Linked DNA regions of Methylibium petroleiphilum PM1. Each later gene encodes a partner of the first gene's protein in a complex. Links are inferred from orthologs where the notes say so. Each region holds a gene or a part of one and is shown on either strand. Other genes may lie near its edges.

Region 1 (4,158 bases):
CGCCACCCGGCCTTCGTGCCCGAGCCAGCGGTACAGCCCGCGCCAGGCCGACAGCGCGATCGCGATGCTGCGCGGCGCCAGCCCGCCGGCATGCAACCGCGCCATCCAGTGGCGCACGTGGTGCGGCTGCACGGCACGCAGGGCTACGCCGTCGCGCTGCGCCGCTTCGCCGAGCCGCCGAAAGGCCTCCTCGTAGTTGAGCAGGGTCTTGGCCGACAGGCGGCGCTCGACGCGCAGGTGCTGGAGGTGCCCGACGACATCGGCGTCGAGCGGCAGCGGCGCGGCCGGTGTGCCATCCGGAGGCTCGCGGCGGGTGGCGACGGCGCTCCGGCGTCGGGCGGCCGCGGGCGCCGACGGCACGATGGGCCTCGTCAGTGCACCGGCAGCAGCCGGTGCAGGCCGGCGCTGGCCAGCTCGCCGATGCGCACCAGGAACTCGGTGCCCATGTCGGCGGTGTAGCGCGTCGGGTCGGGCGAGCCCAGCACCAGCATGCCGAAGGCCGGCGCGGACGGGTCGTGGCGCAGCGGCAGCATCGCGAGCGACACCACCGCGCCCGACTCGTCGAACCAGCCGGCGGCCTCGAATCCCGAGTTCACGCCGCAGTAGGGCTGCGTCAGGCTGGTCGCGAAGCTCTTCACCTCGTCGCTCACCGGGCGCGCAAAGGCCAGCGACTCGAAGGCATCGGCCGCGCCCCACACGCGGATGCCGGCCTGCGGGATCAGGAACTCGTGCTTCAGCTGCTCCACCAGCACGGTCGGCAGGTCGCTGGCGTTGTTGGTCAGCATGATCGAGCGCGTCCAGCGGTGCAGCTTGTCGGCGATCGCCACGTTCTCCTGGCCGTGGCGGATCATCTCGACCAGCCGCATCTCGAGGCCGCGGATCTTCTCGCGCAGCATCTCCATCTGGCGCTCCTGCAGCGAGACCGCGCGGTTGCCGTGCGGGCTGGTGAGCTGCACGCTGGCCAGCGTGTCGGCATGGCGCTCGAAGAAGCCAGGCGTCTGCTGCAGGAAACTCGCGATGTCGTCCTCGGTAATGCCTTGCGTGCTCATCTGGGTCAGTCTCCCTGTTCCGGTAAATCGATCTCGCCGACGTACACGCTCTCGGCGGGGCCGGTCATCCACACCGGCGCGTCGCTGCGGCCGGCCCATTCGATCGTCAGTTCGCCGCCGCGCGTGTCCACGTCGACCGGCGTGCCGGCGCGCAGCCAGCCGAGGCGGATGCCCGCCACCACCGCGGCGCAGGCACCGGTGCCGCAGGCCAGCGTCTCGCCGGCGCCGCGCTCGTACACGCGCAGCTTCACATGGGTATCGCTCAGCACCTGCAGGAAGCCGGCGTTCACGCGCTGCGGGAAACGCGTGTGGCGCTCGACGAGCGGGCCCAGTTCGGCCACCGGCGCCTCGTCGACGCCCCCGCTGCCGAACTGCGCCACGTTCATCACCGCATGCGGGTTGCCCATCGACACCACCGCAGCCTCCACCGTGCGGTCCGCCGCGTCCAGCGGCCACAGCGCAAAGCCGTTCAGCTCGCGCGGCTGCAGGCCGGCGGCGTCGAACGGTACGCGGGCGGGCTCGAACACCGGCGCACCCATGTCCACGGTGACGCGGCCGTCCACCAGCCAGCGCGGTTCGATCACGCCGCCGGCGGTGCGCACGCGGATCGCGCTCTTCTTCGTGAGGCCGGCCTCGCGCACGTAGCGAACGAAGCAGCGCGCCCCGTTGCCGCATTGCTCGACCTCGCTGCCGTCGGCATTGACGATGCGGTAGGTGAAGTCGATGCCGGGCTCGTCGCTCGCGCCGACGATCAGGACCTGATCCGCGCCGACGCCGAAGCGCCGGTCGGCCAGATAGCGGTACTGCGCCGGGCTCAGCGTCAGCGGCTCTCGGGTGGCGTCGAGCACGACGAAGTCGTTGCCCGCGCCCTGCATCTTGGTGAACCGCAGCTTCATGATGACGGGATTATCGACCCCTCCCGTGCCGCCAGCCGACAATGAGGCGTCCTCGATCCCGGCTCCGCGCCGCTCCTCCGTGCCCACGACCCCGATCCCTCCCGCCGCTGCGGCCCGGCCGCCCGCGGCGGAACCGCGCACGCAGTTCTTCGACGAGGCGCGCGCCGCCCTCGCCGACCACCGCCTCGTCAAGATGGTGCTGGCCGGCCCGCGCGGGCCCCGGCCCGACCTGCAGCGCGTGCTGGTGCGGCCGCTCACGCTGAAGGGCCGCGCCTGCCTGTCGCTGACCTACAACCACCGCACGAAGGACGTGACGAAGAACCTGCCGGTCGAGGAGGGCCTGTCCACGGTGGCCGAGCTGATCGACAGCGCCTTCGACAACCTGCACCTGCTGACCCCCGACGGCGAACTGCAGCTCGCCATCAGCCGCAAGGGCAAGGCCACGCTGCGGCGCAGCCGCAAGCCCGCCGCGCCGGCCGATGCCGCCGCCGAGAACCCGGAACAGCCCTCCGCACTGGCGAACGGCGGGTCCGACGCGCCGACGGCCGCACCGCCTTCGCACGACCGCGAGAAGCACCGCTACGTCGACCCGCAGCAGCCCTTCCTCGTCGCCCTGGGCGTCACCGACGCCCAGCACCGCGTGGTGCCGGCCATGGCACGCAAGTGGAAGCAGATCAACAAGTTCATCGAGGTGCTGGCCCACGCGCTGGCGTCGGCTCCGTCGCTCGCGCAGGCTCAGGGTGAGCAGCCGCTGCAGGTGCTGGACTTCGGTGCCGGCAAGGGCTACCTCACCTTCGCGGTGCACGACCACCTGCGCCGCACGCTGCACCGCCCGGTCCGGGTCACCGGCGTCGACCTGAAGGACGACATGGTCGCTCTGGGCAACGCCACCGCGCAGCAGCTCGGCCTGGACGGCCTGTCCTTCGAGCTGGGCGACGTGCGCAGCTACGCGGCCCGGCCGGTCGACATCATGATCGCGCTGCACGCCTGCGACATCGCCACCGATCACGCGATGCACATGGGCATCCGCTCGGGCGCGCGCATCATCATGTGCTCGCCTTGCTGCCACAAGCAGCTGCGCCCGCAGCTGCGCAGCCCCACGCTGCTGCTGCCGCTGCTGCGGCACGGCATCCACCTCGGCCAGGAGGCCGAGATGCTGACCGACGGCCTGCGCGCGCTGCTGCTGGAGGCCGAGGGCTACGACACCCAGGTGTTCGAGTTCACCTCGCTCGAGCACACCCAGAAGAACAAGATGATCCTGGCGGTGAAGCGCGAGCACCCGAGGGCCGCCGAACCGCTGCGCGAGCAGGTGCGCGCGCTGAAGGACTACTACGGCGTCCAGGAGCAATGCCTGGAGACGCTGCTGGCGACCGACCGCGCGGAGGCCGCGCCGCAACCCGGCAGCGCCGGCTGAACGGCCCGCAGCGGCGCGCCGCTACAGCAGACCCTCCGCCAGCGAACGCGTCACCTCGGCGGCCGGCAACGCGAGGCAGCCGCTCGCGTTCTGCCCCGACCACAGCGGCGAGAAGTCGCCGCTGCCCTGCTTCTCGGCGTGTGCGCGCAGCGGCGCGATCGCCGCGGTGGCCAGCGGGAACGCGGGCGCGGCCGGGTTCATCGGCCCCAGCTCGCGCATCACACGGTTGACGATGCCGCGCGCGGGCCGGCCGGTGAACAGGCGCGTGAGGGCCGTGTGGCGCGCGGCGTCGCTCTGCAGCGCGGCGCGGTGCAGCGCGCTGGTGGTCGCTTCCGGGCACAGCAGGTAGGCCGTGCCCACCTGCACGCCGGCCGCGCCCAGGGCCAGCGCTGCGGCCACGCCGTTCGCATCGGCAATGCCGCCGGCCGCGATCACCGGCACGCGCACCGCCCGCACCACCTGGGGCAGCAGCGCGAAGGTCCCGAGCTGGGCGCTCAGGTCGTCGGACAGGAAGTGGCCGCGGTGGCCGCCGGCCTCCAGGCCCTGGGCGATGACGGCGTCGACCCCGTGGTCCTCGAGCCAGCGCGCCTCGTCGACCGTGGTGGCCGACGCCAGCAGCTTCGCGCCCCAGCGCCGCACGCGCACCATCAGCTCGGCCGACGGGAGCCCGAAGTGGAAGCTCACCACCGGCGGCTCGAACTCGGCCAGCAGCTCCGCCTCCTCGGCACCGAACGCGCGTCGCCCCGGGCCCGGCGGGATGGCCGAGGCGTCGATACCGAACTCGCGGTAGTACGGCGCC
Region 2 (4,516 bases), 2.9 Mb from region 1 along the record:
CAGTGGATGGCCGACCATCTGCAGATGCGCGGCACGGTCGTCATCGACGACGGCGCCGTCGCCAAGCTGCGCGACGAAGGCAAGAGTCTGCTGCCGATCGGCGTGGTCGAGGTGCAGGGCGAGTTCGTGCGAGGTGACGTGATCGCGGTGCGGAGCCAGGTCGGTATCGAAATCGCGCGGGGCCTGGCCAACTACGCGAGCAGCGAGGCGCGGCTGATCGCGCGCAAGCCGTCGTCGCAGATCGAGAGTCTGCTGGGCTACAGCAACGAGCCCGAGATGATCCACCGCACGAATCTCGTGCTGGCCTGACGAGAACTCTTGCGTCTGCGCTCTGGCTGTCCCCGAATCCCCCGCATCCGGTGCTCCCGACGCGGTGCGGAGCACCCCGCGTGACGACGGAGCGCGAACCCCGCGCCGCGCGCATCGATGCGCCGGCGGCCCTGGCGCTGGTCTGCTGCTGCGCGCTTTGGGGATTGAACCAAGTCGCCATCAAGGCCGCGCTGCCCGAGGTCGGGTCGCTGATCCAGTTGTCCGTTCGCAGCGTGGTCGCCCTGGTGCTGGTCCTGGCCTGGATGCGCTGGCGCCGCATTCCCTGGCACTGGCGTGACGGCACGCTGTGGCCCGGCCTGCTCGCGGGCCTGCTGTTCGCCATCGAATTCGGGTGCATCTTCGTCGGCTTGCAGTACACGACGGCCGCCCGGTCAGTCGTGTTCATCAACACCTCGCCGTTCGTCGTTGCCCTGGTGCTCGCGTGGCTGGTGCCGGCCGAGCGGCTGCGGCCCCTGCAGGCGCTCGGCCTGGCCATCGCCTTCGGTGGGGTCGCTTTCGCGTTTGCCGAGCCTGCGCCTCGGGCGGACGGTTGGCCATGGCTGGGCGATGCGCTGATCCTCGTTGCGGCGGCGTTGTGGGGGTTGACCACTGTGATCATCCGCTTCAGTTCGCTGCGCCATGCTGCGCCCGAGAAGACGCTGGCCTACCAACTGCTTGTTTCGGCGCTGCTGTCGCCGGCGGCTGCCTGGGTGAGCGGCGCGCCCTGGCCGGCCGCCTGGAGCGCGCTGGCCATCGGCTCGCTGTTCTATCAGGCGGTGATCGTCACCTTCGCCAGTTATCTGCTGTGGTTCGGGTTGCTCACGCGTTATCCGGCGACCAAGGTGCAGGCTTTCGTGTTCCTCACGCCGGTGTTCGGCGCGGCCTTCGCCGCCGGCCTGCTGGAGGAGCCGGTGGGCGTCGAGTTGCTGGTGGCGCTCGTGGCGGTGGCTGTGGGGCTGAGCCTGCTCAACCGCCGGCACCGCTGACGCCGACGCAGGGCCTCAGCGCGGACCTTCGGGCGTCGTCTCACCGTCGGCGGCTTCCATGGGCGCCTCGCCGTTGGAGCGCTCTTCGTCCTCCCGCCGGTGCGCCCGCATGCCCGAGCGCAGGTAGCGGTTGTGGTGGTTGGCGCGTGGCAGGAAGCGCGCCAGTTCGGTCAGCGCCATCTGGTAGACGTCTCGCTTGAAGTCGATCACCACCTCGAGCGGTACCCAGTACTCGTTCCAGCGCCACGCGTCGAACTCCGGGTGGTCGCAGGCACGCAGGTTCATGTCGTTGTCGCGGCCAGTCAGCTGCAACAAGAACCAGATCTGCTTCTGGCCGCGGTAGTGGCCCCGGGCCTCGCGGCGGATGTAATGGTCGGGCACCTCATAGCGCAGCCAATCACGCGTGCGCGCCAGGATGCGCACATGCTCGGGCTGCAAGCCCACTTCTTCGTGCAGCTCACGGTACATCGCCTGCTCGGGCGTCTCACCGTACTTGATGCCGCCTTGCGGAAACTGCCAGGAGTGGGTGCGTATGCGTTTGCCCCAGAACACCTGGTTCCGCTGGTTGAGCAGAACGATGCCGACGTTGGGCCTGAAGCCTTCACGGTCGAGCATAATGAAACCTCGAATTCAGTCTTGAATTCATTATTGCACCGGGCTTCCGCGATGCAAGCCCGCTCCGCCCCAGGTTGCGGGGTCGGCCTGGCGGCATCGCTCCCAGCTCATCACGCAGCCTCCCTCTCGCATGCCCCGGCCGACGCCATGAAAGCCTCCCAGTTCTTCGTCTCCACCTTGAAAGAAGCACCGGCCGACGCCGAGATCACGAGCCACAAGCTGATGATGCGCGCCGGCATGATCAAGCGGCTCGGAGCCGGCATCTACAGCTACATGCCGATGGGGCTGCGCGTGATCCGCAAGGTCGAGGCGATCATCCGCGAGGAAATGAACCGGGCGGGCGCCGTCGAACTGCTGATGCCCGTGGTGCAGCCGGCCGAGCTGTGGCAGGAGACCGGTCGCTTCGAGAAGATGGGGCCCGAGCTGATGCGCGTGAAGGACCGCCACGACCGCGACTTCATCATCCAGCCGACCAGCGAGGAGGTCGTCACCGACATCGCGCGGCAGGAACTGCGCAGCTACCGTCAGCTGCCGAAGAATTTCTATCACATCCAGACCAAGTTCCGTGACGAGCGACGGCCGCGCTTCGGCGTGATGCGCGGGCGCGAGTTCACCATGAAGGATGCCTACTCCTTCGACCGTGATGAAGCGGCTGCCGGCAGGAGCTACGACGCGATGTACGCTGCCTACGGACGCATCTTCGACCGTTTCGGCCTCAGCTACCGTGCGGTGGCGGCCGACACCGGCGCGATCGGTGGCGACCGCTCGCACGAGTTCCAGGTCATCGCCGAGACGGGTGAGGATGCGATCGTCTACTGCCCGACCAGCGATTACGCGGCCAACATCGAGCTGGCCGAGTGTCTGCCGCTCGCCGCGCAACGGCCGGTGCCGATTCAGCCGCTGACCAAGACGCCGACGCCCGGCAAGGCGACCTGCGCCGATGTGGCGGCCCTGCTGAATCTGCCGCTGACGCAGACAGTGAAATCGCTGGTGCTGGCGACTGACGATCGCAATGACGGCGGCGACATCGTCAAGACCACCGTCTGGCTGCTGCTGGTGCGGGGCGATCATGAGCTCAATGAGGTCAAGGCCGGCAAGCTGCCAGGCCTGAAGGCGGGCTTTCGCTTCGCGACCGTCGGTGAGATCGATGCGCACTTCGGCTGCAAGCCGGGCTACCTGGGACCGATCGGCCTGAAGCAGCCGGTGCGTGTGATCGCCGACCGGACGGTGGCGCACATGGGCGACTTCGTCTGCGGCGCCAACGACGCCGACTTCCACTACACCGGCGTCAACTGGGGCCGCGACCTGCCCGAGCCCGACCTCGTGGCCGACATCCGCAATGCCGTCGTGGGCGACCCTTCGCCGGACGGCAAGGGCGTGCTGGCGATCCAGCGTGGTATCGAGGTCGGCCACGTGTTCTACCTCGGCACCAAGTACAGCGCCGCGATGAACGCCACCTACCTCGATGAGACCGGTAAGCCGCGGCTGATGGAGATGGGCTGCTACGGCATCGGCGTCACGCGCATCCTCGGCGCGGCGATCGAGCAGCGCCACGACGCGCGAGGCATCGTGTGGCCGACCGCGATCGCGCCCTTCGAGGTGGTCATCTGCCCGATCGGTTACGACCGTTCGGCCGAGGTCAGGCAGGCCGCCGACACTCTGCACGACGAACTGCAGGCACTCGGCATGGACTTGATGCTCGACGACCGCGGTGAGCGTCCCGGTGCCATGTTCGCCGATTGGGAACTGATCGGCATTCCGCAGCGCGTGGTGATCTCGGACCGCGGGCTGAAGGAGGGGCAGGTCGAGTTGCAGGGCCGGCAGGAGGCCGAGGCCGGCAAGCTGGCAGTCGCCGAGGTGGTCGCGCAGTTGCGTGCGCGCTTGCGCGACTGATGCAGGGCACCCGCCGGCTCGTCCTGTTCGCTGGCCTGGGCCTCGCCGCAGGCCTGTCGCCCGCGCCGGCCCGTGCCGGATCGCAGATCGAGGAGCCTCTGGCCGATGCGGTGCGCACCGCGCTGTCCGCGGCGGTCTCTCGCGGGGCACCGCCGCGCCCGAGCTTCGCCAGCACCGAGGAACGGCTCGCCTACCTGCGTTGGCTTGGTGCGATGAGCCAGCGTTTGCAGAAGCGCAAGGCCGAACACCTCACGCGCGTCGAGTTCCTCGAAACCCTCTGGTATGAAAGCCGCCGCGCCGGACTCGATCCGGGGCTGGTGCTGGGGTTGGTGGAAGTCGAGAGTGGCTTTCGCAAGTACGCGGTGTCGGTGGCCGGCGCGCGCGGTTACATGCAGGTGATGCCGTTCTGGATGCGAACCATCGGCGATGGCGACGTCGGCCGTCTGTTCCATCTGCAGACCAACTTGCGCTTCGGCTGCGTGATCCTGCGGCATTACCTCGACCGCGAGCGCGGTGACCTGTACCTCGCGCTGGGCCGCTACAACGGCAGTCGCGGCCGCCCCGAGTATCCGAACGCCGTGTTCGCCGCGCGCAAGCGGTGGGAATACAAGCCCGGCTGAGCGGCTCCGAACCTCAGAGACCCGACCACGCCCTGGGCGTCGCGGCGTCGAGCCCCAGCAGGCCGAGCACTCGTTCCACCGTGTCGTCGACCA

The links. Proteins that work in one complex are often made in the same cells at the same time.
Region 2: the proteins of dapF (region 1) and MPE_RS02595 are in contact, whole or in part, in a solved structure (PDB 5YGU), measured with the Escherichia coli proteins. The link is inferred for Methylibium petroleiphilum PM1 from one-to-one orthologs.

Annotation. Positions count from the first base shown.
Region 1 is NC_008825.1:3,447,830-3,451,987, forward strand. The notes cover bases 1-2,876. They hold dapF (diaminopimelate epimerase), read right to left. Parts: upstream 1,946-2,876; coding sequence 1,055-1,945; downstream 1-1,054. Other genes in these bases: MPE_RS16375 (tyrosine recombinase XerC), read right to left, coding at 1-360; MPE_RS16380 (DUF484 family protein), read right to left, coding at 372-1,049; MPE_RS16390 (class I SAM-dependent methyltransferase), read left to right, coding at 2,025-2,876. Outside these bases: more of MPE_RS16390, read left to right, coding at 2,877-3,359; MPE_RS16395 (NAD(P)H-dependent flavin oxidoreductase), read right to left, coding at 3,381-4,158. UniProt on the Escherichia coli protein: Involved in the succinylase branch of the L-lysine biosynthesis and in the biosynthesis of the pentapeptide incorporated in the peptidoglycan moiety. Catalyzes the stereoinversion of LL-2,6-diaminopimelate (L,L-DAP) to meso-diaminopimelate (meso-DAP).
Region 2 is NC_008825.1:553,133-557,648, forward strand. The notes cover bases 111-2,985. They hold MPE_RS02595 (RNA pyrophosphohydrolase), read right to left. Parts: upstream 1,911-2,985; coding sequence 1,311-1,910; downstream 111-1,310. Other genes in these bases: proB (glutamate 5-kinase), read left to right, coding at 111-309; MPE_RS02590 (DMT family transporter), read left to right, coding at 390-1,295; MPE_RS02600 (proline--tRNA ligase), read left to right, coding at 2,058-2,985. Outside these bases: more of proB, read left to right, coding at 1-110; more of MPE_RS02600, read left to right, coding at 2,986-3,803; MPE_RS02605 (lytic transglycosylase domain-containing protein), read left to right, coding at 3,803-4,423; MPE_RS02610 (UbiX family flavin prenyltransferase), read right to left, coding at 4,437-4,516. UniProt on the Escherichia coli protein: Master regulator of 5'-end-dependent mRNA decay.